One region of the Enterobacter sp. Taxon_2 genome, then DNA from elsewhere that is predicted to be linked to it. Evidence: predicted binding sites of a transcription regulator. Region 1 holds the regulator's gene; the other holds the start of a gene.
The links. The regulator CRP, encoded in region 1, controls carbon source genes, mostly activating them, when cyclic AMP is high. The targets are predictions, from matches to a motif close to ATGTGANNNNNNTCACAT.
Positions count from the first base shown of each region.

Region 2: the regulator CRP is predicted to act here: its motif matches at 4,085-4,102, upstream of cdd (cytidine deaminase).

Region 1 covers NZ_CM178024.1:4,421,196-4,426,743, forward strand. Annotated here, with positions in the region: gene AC4IC4_RS21125 (phosphoribulokinase) at 1-843, shown strand, start outside; gene AC4IC4_RS21130 (OsmC family protein) at 930-1,334, opposite strand; gene crp (cAMP-activated global transcriptional regulator CRP) at 1,646-2,278, shown strand; gene AC4IC4_RS21140 (YccS/YhfK family putative transporter) at 2,336-4,423, shown strand; gene argD (bifunctional acetylornithine/succinyldiaminopimelate transaminase) at 4,420-5,548, opposite strand, start outside.
Region 2 covers NZ_CM178024.1:3,285,284-3,290,831, reverse strand. Annotated here, with positions in the region: gene mglC (galactose/methyl galactoside ABC transporter permease MglC) at 1-735, shown strand, start outside; gene AC4IC4_RS15650 (glutamine synthetase family protein) at 786-2,174, opposite strand; gene sanA (outer membrane permeability protein SanA) at 2,299-3,015, opposite strand; gene cdd (cytidine deaminase) at 3,142-4,026, opposite strand; gene AC4IC4_RS15635 (CidB/LrgB family autolysis modulator) at 4,156-4,851, opposite strand; gene AC4IC4_RS15630 (CidA/LrgA family protein) at 4,848-5,243, opposite strand; partial or broken gene AC4IC4_RS15625 (type 1 glutamine amidotransferase) at 5,434-5,548, opposite strand, start outside.

The sequences.
Region 1 (5,548 bases):
GTTACGGGGTCGAGTGGTGCGGGAACCACCACCACCAGCCTCGCCTTTCGCAAGATTTTCGCCCAGCTGAATCTTCGTGCGGCGGAGGTCGAAGGCGACAGCTTTCACCGCTACACGCGTCCGGAGATGGATATGGCCATCCGTAAGGCGCGCGATCTGGGTAAACACATCAGCTATTTCGGCCCGGAAGCCAATGACTTCGGCCTGCTGGAACAAACCTTTATAGAGTACGGTCAGAGCGGCAAAGGGCAGTCCCGCAAGTATCTGCATACCTATGATGAAGCCGTTCCCTGGAATCAGGTACCGGGGACGTTCACCCCGTGGCAACCGCTGCCGGAACCCACCGACGTACTGTTTTACGAAGGATTGCACGGTGGCGTGGTCACCCCTCAACACGACGTGGCGCGCCACGTGGATCTGCTGGTCGGCGTGGTCCCTATCGTTAACCTGGAGTGGATCCAGAAGCTGACGCGCGACATGAGCGAGCGCGGCCATTCACGAGAGGCGGTGATGGACTCGGTGGTGCGCTCCATGGAAGATTACATCAACTTCCTGACGCCGCAGTTCTCCCGTACCCATATTAACTTCCAGCGGGTGCCGACGGTGGACACCTCCAACCCGTTTGCCGCCAAAAGCATCCCGTCTCTGGATGAGAGCTTTGTGGTGATCCATTTCCGCAATCTCGAAGGCATTGATTACCCCTGGCTACTGGCCATGCTGCAGGGCTCGTTTATTTCGCACATGAATACGTTAGTCGTGCCGGGCGGAAAAATGGGGCTGGCGATGGAGCTCATCATGACGCCGCTGGTGGAGCGACTGATGGAGGGGAAGCAGATTGCGTGAGTTGTTTTGCCCGGTGGCGCTGCGCTTACCGGGCCTACGGTCATGCTTTAGTAGGGCGGGTCAGCGAAGCGCCACCCGCCAAAAGATTAAGCCTCGATCACTTCATACGAATGCGTGATTTTTACCGCTTTCTCCAGCATTAACGCCACAGAGCAGTACTTCTCCGCAGACAGGTCCACCGCACGCGAGACCGCTGCGTCTTTCAACTCTTTACCGGTGACCACAAAGTGCAGATTAATATGGGTGAACAAGCGTGGCGCCTCTTCGCGACGTTCTGACGTGAGTTTAACCTCACAATCCGTCACGTCATGACGACCTTTTTGCAGAATCGACACCACGTCAATGGCGCTGCATCCCCCTGCCGCCATCAGCACCATTTCCATTGGGCTTGGCGCTTTATCGCCGGAGTTACCGTCCATCAAAATCTGGTGTCCTGACGCGGACTCGCCCAGGAACGTTAAACCTTCAACCCATTTCACGCGCGCTTGCATATTCTTAAACTCCAACGTTGCATTTTTGGTGACAGATTACGCGTGCGTTACATTTCTCGCAATGGAAGGCGACCTGCATCATGCTGAAGCGAGACACCAGGAGACACGCGGCGAAAGCTATGCTAAAACACTCTGGATGCTACAGTAATACATTGACGTTACACATGTATGCAGAGGACATCAAACTTTACTGGCTGCGAAACGTTACGGTAGCCGACTTCCCAGGGTATGGGTAAGAATTCGATTGCAACCCCAGAGTCCGGATGCATCTGATGACTCTGGTGACAGCTTATAACAGAGGATAACAGCGCATGGTGCTTGGCAAACCGCAAACAGACCCGACTCTCGAATGGTTCTTGTCTCATTGCCACATTCATAAGTACCCATCAAAGAGCACGCTGATTCACCAGGGTGAAAAAGCGGAAACGTTGTATTACATCGTTAAAGGCTCGGTGGCAGTGCTGATCAAAGATGAAGAAGGGAAAGAGATGATCCTTTCTTATCTGAACCAGGGCGATTTCATCGGTGAACTGGGCCTGTTTGAAGAGGGCCAGGAACGTAGCGCCTGGGTTCGTGCAAAGACAGCATGTGAAGTGGCTGAAATTTCTTACAAGAAGTTCCGTCAGCTGATTCAGGTTAACCCTGACATCCTGATGCGTCTTTCTTCCCAGATGGCGCGCCGTCTGCAGGTCACCTCAGAGAAAGTGGGCAACCTCGCCTTCCTGGACGTGACTGGCCGTATCGCACAGACCCTGCTGAACCTGGCGAAACAGCCAGACGCCATGACCCACCCGGACGGCATGCAAATTAAAATTACCCGTCAGGAAATTGGTCAGATCGTCGGTTGCTCCCGTGAAACAGTGGGCCGTATCCTGAAAATGCTGGAAGATCAAAACCTGATCTCTGCCCACGGTAAAACCATCGTGGTTTACGGAACGCGTTAATTCCGCTTAAACGGCGTGCCATCGCAAGGTGTCACGCCGTTTTTGTCTCTACTCTCCATGTGGCGCAGGCTGATCTATCACCCGGAAGTTAACTACGCACTGCGACAAACGCTGGTGTTGTGTCTTCCCGTGGCCATAGGCCTGATCCTCGGACATCTTCAGCAAGGTCTGCTGTTTTCCCTCGTGCCTGCCTGCTGCAACATCGCCGGTCTGGACACGCCGCATAAGCGCTTTTTCAAACGCCTGATTATCGGCGGCTGCCTGTTTGCGGGCTGTAGCCTCGCCGTACAGCTGTTACTGGCTCGTGATATCCCGCTGCCGCTGATCCTGACCGTGCTGGCGATGACCCTCGGCGTCACGGCGGAAATCAGTTCGCTGCACGCCCGCCTGCTTCCCGCGTCGCTGATTGCGGCCATCTTCACGCTGAGCCTCGCCGGGAATATGCCGGTGTGGGAGCCGCTGCTGATCTACGCCCTGGGGACATTATGGTACGGCCTGTTTAACTGGTTCTGGTTCTGGCTGTGGCGGGAGCAGCCGCTGCGTGAATCCCTGAGCCTGCTCTATGTGCAGCTTGCGGATTACTGCGAAGCCAAATACACCCTGCTGACCCAGCATACCGATCCGGAAAAATCCTTACCGCCCCTGCTGACGCGCCAGCAGAAGGTGGTGGATCTGATAAGCCAGTGCTATCAGCAGCTGCATATGCTCGCCGCCAACAAGAACCACGAGTACAAACGGCTGCTGCGCACCTTCCAGGTCGGGCTGGATCTGCAGGAGCATATCTCCGTGAGCCTGCACCACCCGCAGGAGGTGCAAAAGCTGGTCGAGCGCAGCCACGCCGAAGCGGTGATCCGCTGGAACGCGCAGACGGTGTCCGCACGCCTGCGCGTTCTGGCCGATGATATTCTCTATCACCGCTACCCGACGCGCTTTAACATGGACAAACAGCTGGGCGCGCTGGAGAAAATCGCTCGTCAGCATCCGGATAACCCCGTCGGCCAGTTTGCCGCCTGGCACTTCAGCCGTATCGCCCGCGTGTTGCGCACGCAGCGCCCGCTTTATCCCCGCGACCTGATGGCGGATAAGCAGAAACGGCTGCCGCTATTGCCCGCGCTCAAAAGCTATCTTTCTCTTAAATCGTCCGCCCTGCGCAACGCCGCACGAATTAGCGTGATGCTCAGTACCGCCAGCCTGATGGGCATGGCGCTGCATCTGCCGAAACCCTACTGGATATTAATGACCGTGCTGTTTGTCACTCAGAACGGCTACGGCGCCACGCGGGTGCGTATTCTGCATCGGGCGGGCGGCACCATGGCCGGGCTGATCATCGCGGGCGTGACGCTGCACTTCCACGTGCCGGAAGGCTATACCCTGGCAGGCATGCTGGCGATCACGCTGGTAAGCTACCTGATTATCCGCAAAAACTACGGCTGGGCGATGGTGGGCTTTACGGTGACGGCGGTATATACCCTGCAGCTGCTCACGCTCAATGGCGAACAGTTTATTGTCGCCAGGCTGATTGATACCCTGATCGGCTGCCTGATTGCTTTTGGCGGCATGGTCTGGCTGTGGCCGCAGTGGCAAAGTGGACTGCTGCGCCAGAACGCCCACGACGCGCTGGAAGCCGACCAGCAGGCCATTCGCCTGATCCTGAGCGACGACCCGCAGCCGTCGCCGCTGGCTTATCAGCGCATGAAGGTCAACCAGGCGCACAACGCCCTGTTCAACTCACTCAACCAGGCAATGCAGGAGCCGGGCTTTAATTCGCACTATCTGGCAGACATGAAGCTGTGGGTGACGCACAGCCAGTTTATCGTCGAGCACATTAACGCCATGACCACGCTGGCGCGCGAGCACACGATGCTGACGCCGGATCTGGCGCAGCGCTATTTGCAGTCGTGTGAAATTGCGTTGCAGCGGTGTCAGCAGCGTCTGGAATATGACTCGCCGGGTGAGTCGGGAGATTCGAACATTCTGGAAGCGCCGGAAACGTTAACCCACGGGCCAATGAGCACCCTGGAGCAGCATTTGCAGCGCGTACTGGGGCATCTGAACACCATGCACACCATTTCGTCGGTGGCATGGCGTCAGCGTCCGCATCACGGGATTTGGCTAACCCGCAGGTTGAAGCGGACGGCGTATTAACCTTTTACGATCTTCGCGACCGCGGCGGCAAACCGGGTTAACCCGTCTTCAATGTCTTTGTCTTCCACCACCAGCGACGGTGCAAAGCGCATCACGTCCGGCCCGGCGTTGAGCACCATCACCCCTTCGCGAGCGGCGGCGTGCAGGAAGTCGCGCGCGCGGCCCTTATACTGCGGCTTCAGCTCGGCACCAATCAATAACCCCATACCGCGGATCTCGCTGAACACATCGTACTGCTCGTCAATCTTTTGCAGGTGTTTTACGAACAGCTCGCGCTTCGCGCTGACGCCGTTCAACACCTCTGGCGTGTTGATGATGTCGAACGCGGCACCCGCCACGGCGCTCGCCAGCGGGTTACCGCCGTAGGTAGAACCGTGAGAGCCAACGTGGAACGCGGAGGCGATCTCCTGCGTCGTCAGTACCGCACTCACCGGGAAACCGCCGCCGAGCGCTTTAGCACTGGTCAGAATATCCGGCGTCACGCCGTAGTGCATATACGCGAACAGATCGCCGGTACGTCCCATTCCGCACTGCACTTCATCAAAGACCAGCAGCGCCTGATGTTCGTCGCACAGTTCGCGCAGCCCTTTCAGGAATTCCGGGGTTGCCGCCGTCACGCCGCCTTCACCCTGGATCGGCTCAACGACTACCGCGCAGGTATGGTCGTCCATCACCGCTTTCACCGCGTGCAGATCGTTAAACGGCACGTGGACGATATCAGCCGGTTTCGGGCCAAACCCGTCGGAATACTTCGGCTGGCCGCCAACGGAGACGGTAAAGAAGGAGCGTCCGTGGAAGGCATTGTGGAAGGCGATGATTTTGGTTTTGTACGGGCTGTGACGCGTTGTCGCGTAGTAGCGCGCCAGCTTAAAGGCGGTTTCGTTGGCTTCGGTGCCGGAGTTCATAAACAGCACGCGCTCGGCGAAGGTGGCATCGATGATCTTACGTCCCAGGCGCAGCGCCGGTTCGTTGGTGAACACGTTGCTGGTGTGCCACAGGGTTTCGCCCTGGGTTTTTAGCGCCTCCACCAGCGCGGGATGGCAATGACCCAGCGCCGTGACCGCAATACCGCCCGCGAAATCCACATACTCTTTACCCTGCTGATCCCAGACGCGGCTGCCCTTT
Region 2 (5,548 bases), 1.1 Mb from region 1:
GCCAACAAGGTCTTCCCGGAAATGGCCACTATGCCGATTTTCGTGGTGATCCTGATTGTCTGCGCCATCGGTGCGGTGATTGGTCTGATCAACGGTATTATCATCGCCTACCTGAACGTGACGCCATTTATCACCACCCTGGGTACGATGATCATCGTTTACGGTATCAACTCCCTGTATTACGACTTTGTCGGTGCTTCACCCATCTCGGGCTTTGACAGCGGCTTCTCGACCTTTACGCAAGGGTTTATTGCGCTGGGCAGCTTCCGCCTGTCGTATATCACCTTCTATGCGCTGATTGCGGTCGCCTTCGTCTGGATCCTGTGGAACAAAACGCGCTTTGGCAAAAACATCTTCGCCATCGGCGGTAACCCGGAAGCGGCGAAAGTGTCCGGCGTAAACGTTGCCCTGAACCTGCTCATCATCTACGCACTGTCAGGCGTGTTCTATGCCTTCGGCGGGATGCTGGAAGCGGGCCGTATCGGCTCTGCAACCAACAACCTTGGCTTCATGTACGAGCTGGATGCGATTGCAGCCTGCGTGGTGGGCGGCGTCTCCTTCAGCGGCGGTGTGGGTACCGTACTCGGCGTGGTGACCGGTGTGATCATCTTCACCGTCATCAACTACGGGTTGACCTATATCGGCGTGAACCCGTACTGGCAGTACATCATCAAAGGCGCCATCATTATCTTCGCGGTTGCGCTGGATTCACTGAAGTACGCGCGTAAGAAATAATCGTCTCTCGCGATACCCGGCCCGCTCACCGAGCGGGCTTTTTTTATGCCTTATGCCAGCTGTGACTCCTCTCGGGTCACAATGCGTTCAAACCAGTCGAGTTCAGAAAGCTTGCAGGCGATCCACTGTTCGGAAAAGGCGTCGCCCAGGCTGTCGGTGAGGTACTGACAGCGGGCAAAGGTCTCAATCGCCTCCTGCTGAAACAGCGGCAGTTCAGGTTGATCGTGCTGCGGTTCGGGCAACTCCTCCTCGTCGATATTTTCCAGCCCGTACAGCATGCCGGTCAGGATAGTAGCAGCCACCAGATACGGATTGGCGTCAGCCCCGGCCAGCCGGTACTCGATACGACGGTTGTGGTCATCCGAGCAGGGAATACGCAAGGCGGCGGAGCGGGTGTTATAGCCCCAGGAGTTAAATACGGGTTCCGTCAGGTTTTTACGCAGGCGACGAAACGCGTTGACGCCCGGCGCAAGAATGGCGATAGAGGCGGGCATCAGCGCCAGTTGGCCCGCGATGCACAAACGCACCATGCTGTTCAGCGCGTTAACCGGGGAAGCAAAGACGTTTTCGCCGCGGCTGTCGTTGAGGCTGAAATGGAAGTGCAAGCCGCTGCCGGAAAGTTCGCTGAAGGGCTTGGCCATAAAGTTGGCCTGCAGGCCGTGCTTTTCGGCAACGTATCGGGTCAGGCGACGCAGCGCCAGCACGTTATCGCAGACTTCAACGACGCGATGGCTGTGCTTCAGGTTTAATTCGTACTGACCGGACTCGGCTTCCGCTACGACCCCTGACAGCGGGATGTGCTGCAGGTGCGCCAGCTGTTCCAGCTCGTCAAACAGCGCGGCATGCGCTGACGAGGCATCCATATGAAAACAGCCCTGATTTTGCGGATCCCGATCGTCATGTCCCGTCAGATAGAACTCGATTTCCGGGGCAATCACCGGGAAAAGGCCGTGCCGGTGGAAGCGGGCCAGCACGTTCTGCAGTATCACGCGCGGCTCAAGCGGGCAGGGGCTATCGTCGCTGTCTTTCATCGTCAGCAGGATCTGCGCGTTGTGCTGCGGATCCTGCGGACAGGGACGCAAAGAGCCGGCGACCGGAACGCACAGCCGGTCCGGTTCATCATAAAGCGGGGCGGCGATTTTTCCTTTCTGATCCATCGAGTAGACCGAAAGGGGAAAGTAACAGCCTTTTTCCAGACTCAGCATGCTCTCCACCGACAGACGCTTGCCACGCATCGTGCCGTTGATATCGTTCAGGTAAACGTCTACATGTTTCGTCTGCGGGTAACGTTCCAGGTAATCGGCTACTTCCACTGAAATGTTGTGCTGCAGGGCGTCAATTTTTTCATCAAGCCAGAGACCGGAATTGAGTGCGCCAGGAAGTGATAAACCGGGAAGGTTAAAATACGGACGGAGACTTTTGAGGAAAAACGCATTCATTATCGAGTTCATAGTCATTCTTCAATGAAGCCGTAGCGGCAGTGAACTCAGCTTAAAAGAGCCGACGTAAAGGGGAGATAAAAAGCGTCAGACCCGGCGTAAAGAAAGTATAAAGGCGGTGCTGTTATTTCTCTTTTTTCTGCATATCGAGCAGCTGCTCGGGCGTGACGGCCGGGTAACCCTGCGCGTCTTCCGGCACTTCATGCATCGCCGGAATCGGCACCAGCGGGCCTAAAAAGCGCGGTTCGCGCTTAAAGATATACAGATCGGCCAGGGCACCAAAGCGGGCACCGAACTCGCGGACGCGCACGCTCAGCATATCTTTTGGCGACGGCACTGCATAGCACTGTGCCTGAATGCCCATATGCAGCGCGATAAACAGCGCGCGCTCGCAGTGGAAACGCTGGGTGATGATGATGAAGTCGTTGGTGTCGAAGACTTTGCGCGTGCGCACGATGGAGTCCAGGGTGCGGAACCCGGCGTAGTCGAGCACGATATCGGCAGGATCCACGCCCGCGGCAATCAGGTCCTTACGCATCGTCACCGGTTCATTGTAGCTTTGCAGCGCATTATCGCCGCTCAGCAGCAGGTAGTTCACCTTGCCGCTGTTGTAGGCGTTCAGCGCGCCCTGAATGCGGTAACGGTAATACTGGTTGATGACGCCGGTGCGGTAATACTTGGCGGTGCCGAGCACCACGCCAACCTGACGATAGGGCAGGTCCTGCAGGTCGTCAAAGATGTAGGGGGCGGTTTTCCAGCTCATCCAGCGGTCGAGACCGAGCACGATCAACAGCAGTATGCCGACCAGGACAGACAGGCTGTAAAAAACGCGCTTTAACATGCAGATGGCTCGTGCGTGGATGAAATTTAACTCAGGCTACTTTACCCGCCTGGTTAGCGCAAGAAACAGCGACTCAACTGAGGGGTTTTTCAGCAAACTGGCGGGCATTTCTGCCCGCCGGAAGGATTACGCCAGCAGTACGCGGTCAATTGTCGTACAGCCTAATGCTTTGAGCGTTGCGGCGGTGGCATCCCACTGAATCAGCGGCGCATCGGCAATCTCGGCCAGAATGGCGCGCTGAATGTCCGGATAGTCATAGCCGTTCAGGCTCAGCAGGTTAAGTGCGCCCTGCAGCGGCGGCAGCGTTGGGTTAAACGCTGCGTTTTCCGCATAGCTGCCGGTGAAGATTCGGCCATCGCGGCACTGCAGCGCCACGCCGCTCGGGGACTTGCTGTACGGCGTGTGGCTCTTGTTGGCGGCGGTAATCGCCGCCTGGCTCAGATCATCGCCGGACAGGGCGAAACCGTGGTTCTGCTCGTCCATCAGCAGGGTTTTGATCTCCAGATCTTTCGGGCCAAACGCGTCAGGCAGATAATCCGCCAGCGTGTGCGGCGCGCGGCCTGGCAGGTTGATGCGCAGCTGCAGCCCGCTGTTCAGCTCGTTCATGAACTGACGGCAGTGGCCGCAGGGGGTGTAGTTAACGGTAATGGCGCTCAGGGCTTTTTCACCGCGCAGCCAGGCGTGGCTGATGGCGCTCTGCTCGGCGTGAACGGTCTGCTGCATGGTTGCGCCCAGGAACTCCATGTTGCCGCCGAAGTACCAGGTGCCGCTGACGCCGCGCGCAATGGCCCCGACGTTGAAGTGGGAGAGATCGGCCCGCGCGCAGGCAGCAGCCAGAGGAAGCAGTGCGAAAGCCAGCGCGTCTTCATCCAGTCCCGTTGCCTGTTTCAGCATCGTGACCTGCTCCGCGGTCAGCAGGGCGGGGAAGTGTGCATCTGCCAGAACGGGAGCAAGGGCTGACTGCAAATTCTCAGCAAGCTGGGCGAAAGCAGCTTGAAAACGTGGGTGCATGGCGTTTGCCTCATAAAGGTTAATGGATCGGTAGTTTACGGAGCCGTCAGGGCTTTATATGTGATCCACATCTCATTATGTATGCAACTTATGAAATCAAAATAAAATTTGCGCGACGCATCGCAAATTTTAGCCCATCACCGCCAGAATAAGCGGGAAAATGAACGGGGCCAGCAGGGAGGTGATAATCCCGCAGATCACCAGCGCCAGGGAGCTAAACGCTCCTTCCTGATAATCCAGCTCCGCGCAGCGGGCCGTGCCCAGGGCGTGGGAGGCGGTGCCCATCGAGAGCCCCCGTGCCGCTTTAGTATGAATACGCATCGCGTTCAGCAGGGTGTGGCCAAACACCGCGCCGAGAATACCGACGAAAATGACGCACATCGCGCTGATGGCCGGAATACCGCCGAGGCTGCCCCCAACCGCCATCGCGATAGGCGTGGTCACCGATTTAGGCAGAATAGAGGCGGCAATTTGCGGCGAGGCCCCCATCAACAGCGCCACCGACGTACCGGTGATCATCGCCACCAGGCTGCCGACAAAACAGATGGTAATGATGGATTTCCAGCGGGCGCGGATCTGGTGCAGCTGCTCGTATAAAGGAAAGGCGAGCGCAACGACAGCGGGCTGCAGCAGGTCGTTTAAAATTTTGCTGCCGGCAAAGTAGCGTTCGTAAGGAATACCGGTGAGCAGCAGGAACGGGATAATCACCACCATTGCCACCAGCAGCGGGTTCAGCAACGGCATTTTGAAACGTGCGGCAAGCTTGCGCGCGGCGAAGAACACTGCCAGGGTGAGCGGCAGGGACCACCAGATATTGGCCATCATTTTTTTGTTTTCTCCCCAATCACGTTACGTTCGCCATGCACCAGATGTGAACTCCAGCTCACCACCAGGAAAACCACCAGCGTACTGACCGCGCAGGAGACCACGATCGGGCCGAACTGGGCCTTGAGCAAATCAAAATACTGCATGACCCCAACGCCGATAGGCACGAAAAGCAGCGCCATATAGCGAATGAGGACGAAGCAGCCGGGGTTGACCCATTTTGCAGGCAGGATTTGCAGCGCCAGCAAAACGAAGAGGATCAGCATGCCGATAATGCTGCCGGGGATGGTGATGGGCAGCAGCGACGCGATGAAAATCCCGGCATACAGACAGGCGTAAATCAGGACGAATGCGCGCAGATATTGCCAGATAATGTTCAATGATTTGCTCATGGTGATAGTCCTTGCTGAAACGCATTCATCATACAATTAAACCTAAAAATGTGCCATGGATCACATCATGAATTTTGAGCATACCAGACATTCCGGAATGGAACGTCCGGTATCACCTTACCGGTGCAGGCTACAGTTTAGAGGAAAGGGATTGCGCTGGCGAAACGGCGTGCCAGAGAAGGCATCAGCGTCAGGCGGTCAGTTTATCGAGAAAAGAAAACAGCACCTGGTTCATTTCGCAATAATCATGCGAGCGGAGTTTTTCTGCCGTTTCGACAAAACGGAATTCACCCGCGCGGCGGAGG